Linked DNA regions of Longispora fulva. Each later gene encodes a partner of the first gene's protein in a complex. Links are inferred from orthologs where the notes say so. Each region holds a gene or a part of one and is shown in the gene's direction. Other genes may lie near its edges.

Region 1 (3,356 bases):
GGCGCGGCTGGCGGCGGAGGGCCTCACGGTGAACGACTACGCGGACGCCAAGGAGCCCTGGTTCGACGAGGCTGGCGCCCTGGCGGAGAAGTGGGCGGCGACCACAGGCTGGGCCCCGACCGCCGCGACCGGCTAGCACCACATTCGTAACCAAAAAAGGGATTGTGATCTCAACGTCTTGGCCCGCTGAGGGCGGGGAGGCGAAGGCGGAGGTGCGCCTGAATACCGGTGTTGTATTCAGGCGTGCCGACAACGCACGCATCGTCGCCCTCAGCGGGCCCCACCCACCAAAAGAGGAGAGCTTTGCCGGGTGGGGCAAAGCTCTCCCTTTTGGCAGGCTCGACGACCCCGGGCGACACGAGGTCGACCGACGCCCGATGCGCTCACCGACGTGTGGGGTCGGGAGCTGCGACCGGTGCCCGGGGCTCTGACCGAGGTCATCCGCCGGGAAAGGCCGCCACCGCCTGCTGCACGATCGAGGCTAGCCCCGGGATCTTGGGGGCACAATGCTTTTGGGCCTTGTTGGCGCATCGTAAATCGGGGTTGTCGTACCTGGCGCGTACGGTGGGTTCTATGGCGCTGGACATCCCCCGGGCATCGGGCCGTTTCGAGGTTGTGAGTGAGTACAAGCCGGCTGGTGACCAGCCGACCGCGATCGCCGAGCTGGCCGCCAGGGTGCGGCGCGGCGAGGAGCATTCGGTGCTGTTGGGCGCCACGGGCACGGGCAAGAGCGCCACGACGGCGTGGTTGATCGAGGAGCTGCAGCGCCCAGCGCTGGTGCTCGCCCCGAACAAGACCCTGGCCGCGCAGCTGGCGACGGAGTTCCGCGAGCTGATGCCGCACAACGCTGTCGAGTATTTCGTCAGCTACTACGACTACTACCAGCCCGAGGCGTACATCGCCCAGTCGGACACGTACATCGAGAAGGACTCCTCGGTCAACGAGGAGGTCGAGCGGCTGCGGCACTCGACCACGAAGAGTCTGCTCAGCCGCCGGGACGTGATCGTGGTGGCCACCGTGAGCGCGATCTACGGCCTGGGCACGCCGGAGGAGTACCTGGAGCGGGCCGCCGTCGTGAAGATGGGCGAGGAGCTGGACCGGGACACGTTCCTGCGTCGGCTCGTCGACATCCAGTACACGCGGAACGACGTGGCGTTCGTCCGGGGCACCTTCCGGGTGCGCGGGGACACGATCGAGATCATTCCGGCGTACGAGGAGCTGGCGCTACGGATCGAGCTCTTCGGCGACGAGGTCGAGAAGCTGTCCTACCTGCACCCGCTGACCGGCGACGTGGTCCGCGAGGTCGACTCGATGGTGGTGTTCCCGGCGACCCACTACGCGGCCGGCCCGGAGCGGATGGAGCGCGCGATAGGCCAGATCGAGGTGGAGCTCGCCGAGCGCCTCGCCGAGCTGGACCGGCAGGGCAAGCTGCTGGAGGCCCAGCGGCTGCGGATGCGCACGACGTACGACCTGGAGATGATGCGCCAGGTCGGCTTCTGCTCCGGCATCGAGAACTACTCCCGGCACATCGACGGCCGTGACGGCGGCAGCCCGCCGCACTGCCTGCTCGACTACTTCCCGGCGGACTTCCTCACGGTCATCGACGAGTCGCACGTGACGATCCCCCAGATCGGCGGGATGTACGAGGGGGACGCCTCCCGGAAACGTTCCCTGGTCGACCACGGTTTCCGGCTGCCGTCGGCGATGGACAACCGGCCGCTGCGGTTCGACGAGTTCACCGAGCGGGTCGGCCAGGCGGTGTACCTGTCGGCGACCCCCGGCCCGTGGGAGCTGCGCAAGACGGAGGGCGAGTTCGTCGAGCAGGTCATCCGGCCGACCGGCCTGATCGACCCCGAGGTGGTGATCAAGCCGACCAAGGGCCAGATCGACGACCTGATGCACGAGATCCGGGTCCGCTCGGAGCGCGACGAGCGGGTGCTGGTCACGACGCTCACGAAGAAGATGGCCGAGGACCTCACCGACTACCTGCTCGAACACGACATCCGGGTGCGGTATCTGCACTCGGAGGTCGACACCCTTCGCCGGGTCGAGCTGCTCCGCGAGCTGCGCAAGGGCGACTACGACGTGCTCGTCGGCATCAACCTGCTCCGTGAGGGCCTGGACCTGCCGGAGGTGTCCCTGGTCGCGATCCTGGACGCCGACAAGGAGGGCTTCCTGCGCTCGGCGACGTCGCTGATCCAGACCATCGGGCGGGCCGCGCGTAACGTGTCCGGCCAGGTGCACATGTACGCGGACAAGATCACGCCGTCGATGGCCCAGGCGCTGGACGAGACGGACCGCCGGCGTGCGAAGCAGATCGCGTACAACGAGGCGCACGGGGTGGACCCGCAGCCGCTGCGCAAGCAGATCCGCGACGTCCTCGAGGGCATCTACCGGGAGGCCGAGGAGACGGACGCGGCGCTGGTCGGCGGCGGTCGTCAGCTGTCCCGGGGCAAGTCGCCGGTGCCGGGTTCGCCGGGTAGCGGACGGATCCGGAGCACGACGGCGGCGGAGCCGGGGATGGCCCGGGCCGATCTGGCCGACCTGATCGGGCAGCTCAACGAGCAGATGCTCGGGGCGGCGCGCGAGCTGCAGTTCGAGGTGGCCGCGCGGATCCGGGACGAGATCAAGGAGTTGAAGAAGGAGCTGCGGCAGCTCGACGCGGCGGGGGTGTGACCGGCGCGGAGGGGCCGGGGGAAGGCGCGGCGGACGTGGTCGGGCGGGTCAGTGAGGAGTGGCTCGCCGTGCCGCGTCGGCCGGGACCTCGCGGCGACTCCGACGCGGACGATGTCGAGGCGGGCGATCATCTGGCGGGCGGTGACCTGGCGGTCCGGGCCGGGATCCACCGGGTGGTGTCGGACGTGGTCGCCGCCGGCGGGGCCATCGGCTTTCTGGCGGTCCCCGACCGCGCCGAGGTCGACGCCTGGGTCGACTCCCTGCTCGACCGGATCGCCCAGGGCCGGGCCGGCATGCTCCTCTGCCGGGTCGACGGCCGGATCGAGGCGCTGGGGGCGTGGATCCGCGAGGTCCCCGGCCCGCAGGGGCACACGGCCCTGCTGACCCGGATCATGGCGCACCCGGCCGCGCGCGGGCTGGGCCTGGGCCGGCGGATGGTCACCCGGCTGGTCGAGGCGGTGACGGCCGTCGGCGTGGAGGTGGCGTTGCTGTCGGTGCGGGGCAACAACCACGCCGCCGTGGCGCTCTACGAGGACTGCGGCTTCACGGTGTACGGCGTGGTGCCCAACGGCCTCGCGGTGGGCGAGGTGCGCTTCGACGAGGTCCGGATGGTGCGGCAGGTGGCTCTGCCTGCGGGTGTGACGATCCACGGGCAGAGGCCGGGGGGACTGGGGGGCTCG
Region 2 (3,011 bases), 1.1 Mb from region 1 along the record:
TCACCGAACTCACCGAGGCCAGGGAACTGCTCGGCGCCGCCGTCGCGGGGGAACTCGCCGAGGCGCTCTGGCGGACCGGCCGGACCGGCGAGGCGCTCGGGGTGGCCGCGGAGGCTGAGCCGGCCGTGGCGTACCGGATCAAGGGCCTGATCGCGCGCGACTCCGGCGACCTGTCCGGGGCCGAACGCGAGCTGGGGGCCGCCCTGGGCGCTTCCGTCGGGCTGGAGGCCTGCACCGTGGCGCGTGAGCTGGGCGATCTGCTGCGGGCCGTTGGTCGGGAGGCCGAGGCGATCGACGTGTACCGGAGGGGGCTGGAAGCCGTCGAGTGATTTGTCAGGGGCGAGGCCTAGACTTCGAGGCGATGGACACGTTGTTTGACACCTCGCCCCTGCTCGACGGACTCAACGACCAGCAACGTGCGGCGGTGGAGCACGCCGGCACGCCGCTGCTGATCGTCGCCGGGGCCGGCTCCGGCAAGACCCGGGTCCTCACCCACCGGATCGCCTACCTGCTGGCCAACCGGGGGGTGCAGCCCGGCGAGATCCTGGCCATCACCTTCACCAACAAGGCGGCCGGCGAGCTCAAGGAGCGGGTCGCGCACCTGGTCGGCGGCCGGGCCAGGATGATGTGGGTGTCGACGTTCCACTCGGCCTGCGTGCGGATCCTGCGCGCCGAGCACGTCCACGCCGGCCTCAAGTCCACCTTCTCGATCTACGACGCCGACGACTCCCGCCGCCTGGTCACCCTCGTGGCCCGCGAGCTGGACCTCGACCCGAAGCGCTACCCGGCCCGGGGCCTGGCCGCCCAGATCAGCAACCTGAAGAACGAGCTGGTCGACCCGGAGGACTTCTCGACGAAGGCCGAGGGCCCGGCGCAGCGCACCCTGGCCGAGGTGTACGCGCTGTACCAGCGCCGGCTGCGCGAGGCGCACGCCCTGGACTTCGACGACATCATCATGACCACGGTGCACCTGCTCCAGGCGTTCCCGGACGTGGCCGAGCACTACCGGCGGCGGTTCCGGCACGTGCTGGTGGACGAGTACCAGGACACGAACATCGCGCAGTACACCCTGGTGAGGGAGTTGGTGGGGGACACCGGCGAGCTGTGCGTCGTCGGTGACGCCGACCAGTCCATCTACGCCTTCCGGGGCGCGACGATCCGCAACATCCTGGAGTTCGAGCGGGACTACCCGCAGGCCAGGACCATCCTGCTCGAGCAGAACTACCGGTCCACCCAGACCATCCTGTCGGCAGCCAACGCCGTCATCTCCCGCAACTCCGACCGCCGGGCCAAGCGGCTGTGGAGCGACGCCGGCGACGGCGAGCAGATCGTCGGGTTCGTCGCCGACACCGAACACGACGAGGCCAGCTGGGTGTCCCGCGAGATCGACCGGCTCGTGGACACCAAGGAGGTCCGCCCCGCCGACATCGCGCTGTTCTACCGGACCAACGCCCAGTCCCGGGTGTTCGAGGAGGTGTTCATCCGCGTCGGCCTGCCCTACAAGGTCGTCGGCGGCGTCCGCTTCTACGAGCGCAAGGAGGTCCGCGACGCGCTGGCCTACCTGCGCGCGATCGCCAACCCCGACGACCTGGTCAGCATCCGGCGGATCCTGAACACCCCCAAGCGCGGCATCGGCGACCGGGCCGAGGCGTGCGTGGAGGCACTGTCCTTCCGGGACCGGATCTCCTTCGGCGCGGCCCTGCACCGCGCCGGTGAGGCGCCCGGCATCGCAGCCCGGTCCGCCAACGCCATCGCCGGCTTCGTCGACCTGATGGACGAGCTGCGGGCCCTCGCCGAGGTCGCGCCCCCGGAGGAGGTGCTGGAGGCGGTGCTGTCGCGCACCGGGTACCTGGAGGAGCTGGAGAACAGCGAGGACCACCAGGACGCCGGGCGGGTGGAGAACCTGCAGGAGCTGGTGAGCGTGGCCCGGGAGTACACGGAACGGGTCGAGGCACTGCAGGAGGACGTCGACGCCGACGCCGGCGGGCCGGTGGTCGCCGCCACGCTCGCCGGGTTCCTGGAGCAGGTCGCGCTCGTCGCCGACGCAGACCAGATCCCGTCCGACACCGACGACGCCGGCGTGGTCACCCTGATGACCCTGCACACCGCCAAGGGCCTGGAGTTCCCCGTCGTGTTCCTCACCGGCCTGGAGGACGGAGTGTTCCCGCACATGCGGGCGCTCGGCGAGCCCAAGGAACTCGAAGAGGAGCGCCGGCTCGCCTACGTGGGCATCACCCGGGCCCGCCAGCGGCTGTACCTGTCGCGTGCGGTGACCCGCAGCGCGTGGGGGCAGCCGCAGTACAACCCGGCGTCGCGGTTCCTGGAGGAGTTGCCGCCGGACCTGCTGCGCTGGGAGTACGGCACGGGCACCACCGGGATCGGGATCGGCGCCGGGGTGACGGTGAGCGGCGGGGGCTCGGGATCCACCGGGGCGCGCGGGATCGCAGCCCGGCTCGGGCTCGACTCCGGGATGCTCAAGTCGGCCAGTGACCTGGCGAAGGTGCCGAACCTGGTGCCGGGGGACCGGGTCAACCACGACAAGTACGGGCTGGGGCGGGTGCTGGCCGTGGAGGGCATGGGGGCGAAGGCCCGGGCCCAGATCGACTTCGGTAACCAGACCCTGTGGCTGATGCTCCGGCACGCTCCGGTCGCCAAGCTCTGACCGGGTTCCCCGACCATCGTGGTTGTGCCGCTGGCCTGGCCGGGGCTTTGCTGCCCTGACCGGGACGGTGCGGCCGTGGCCGGGGCTGCGCGGGCCGGTGAGGCGGGCGCTTCCGGAGGTGTGGAGGACCTGTGGCGGGCCTGGTTCGATCTGGTGCGAGGCTTCCGGCTGCCGTCGTCGGTGCGCCTAGCCTCTGGGCATGACACCGAGATGGGCCAGGGTGGCGGCCGTGGGGTCCGGCGCCGGGTTCCTGGCCGTCGCGCTCGCGATCCGCGCCGTCGACGACGGGGCGCTCCGGCAGTACTCCGGCACGGCGCTGTACGCGTCGATCGTGTACGCGGCCGTGCTG

Evidence for each region. Proteins that work in one complex are often made in the same cells at the same time.
Region 2: the proteins of uvrB (region 1) and pcrA are in contact, whole or in part, in a crystal structure (PDB 7EGT), measured with the Thermus thermophilus proteins. The link is inferred for Longispora fulva from one-to-one orthologs. Residues at the interface, in WP_096411307.1 of Thermus thermophilus: Glu23, Leu25, Arg26, Asp27, Gly28, Glu29, Arg30, Phe31, Arg55, Glu326, Asp327, Phe328, Glu379, Ser382, Gln383, His398, Gly400, Arg401; in WP_096412145.1 of Thermus thermophilus: His654, Arg656, Phe657, Gln666, Asp668, Glu669, Lys680, Arg681, Leu682, Ser683, Lys685, Tyr686, Ala687.

Annotation. Positions count from the first base shown.
Region 1 is NZ_JADOUF010000001.1:7,966,593-7,969,948, forward strand. Bases 205-3,124 are described here. They hold uvrB (excinuclease ABC subunit UvrB), read left to right. Parts: upstream 205-573; coding sequence 574-2,676; downstream 2,677-3,124. Other genes in these bases: IW245_RS42505 (GNAT family N-acetyltransferase), read left to right, coding at 2,673-3,124. Also shown: coaE (dephospho-CoA kinase), read left to right, coding at 1-136; more of IW245_RS42505, read left to right, coding at 3,125-3,356. UniProt on the Escherichia coli protein: The UvrABC repair system catalyzes the recognition and processing of DNA lesions. A damage recognition complex composed of 2 UvrA and 2 UvrB subunits scans DNA for abnormalities.
Region 2 is NZ_JADOUF010000001.1:6,846,371-6,849,381, forward strand. It holds pcrA (DNA helicase PcrA), read left to right. Parts: upstream 1-361; coding sequence 362-2,662; downstream 2,663-3,011. Other genes in the region: IW245_RS31450 (helix-turn-helix domain-containing protein), read left to right, coding at 1-329; IW245_RS31460 (ribosomal maturation YjgA family protein), read left to right, coding at 2,862-3,011. UniProt on the Escherichia coli protein: A helicase with DNA-dependent ATPase activity. Unwinds DNA duplexes with 3'-5' polarity. Translocates on single-stranded DNA with 3'-5' polarity. Initiates unwinding more efficiently from a nicked substrate than double-stranded DNA.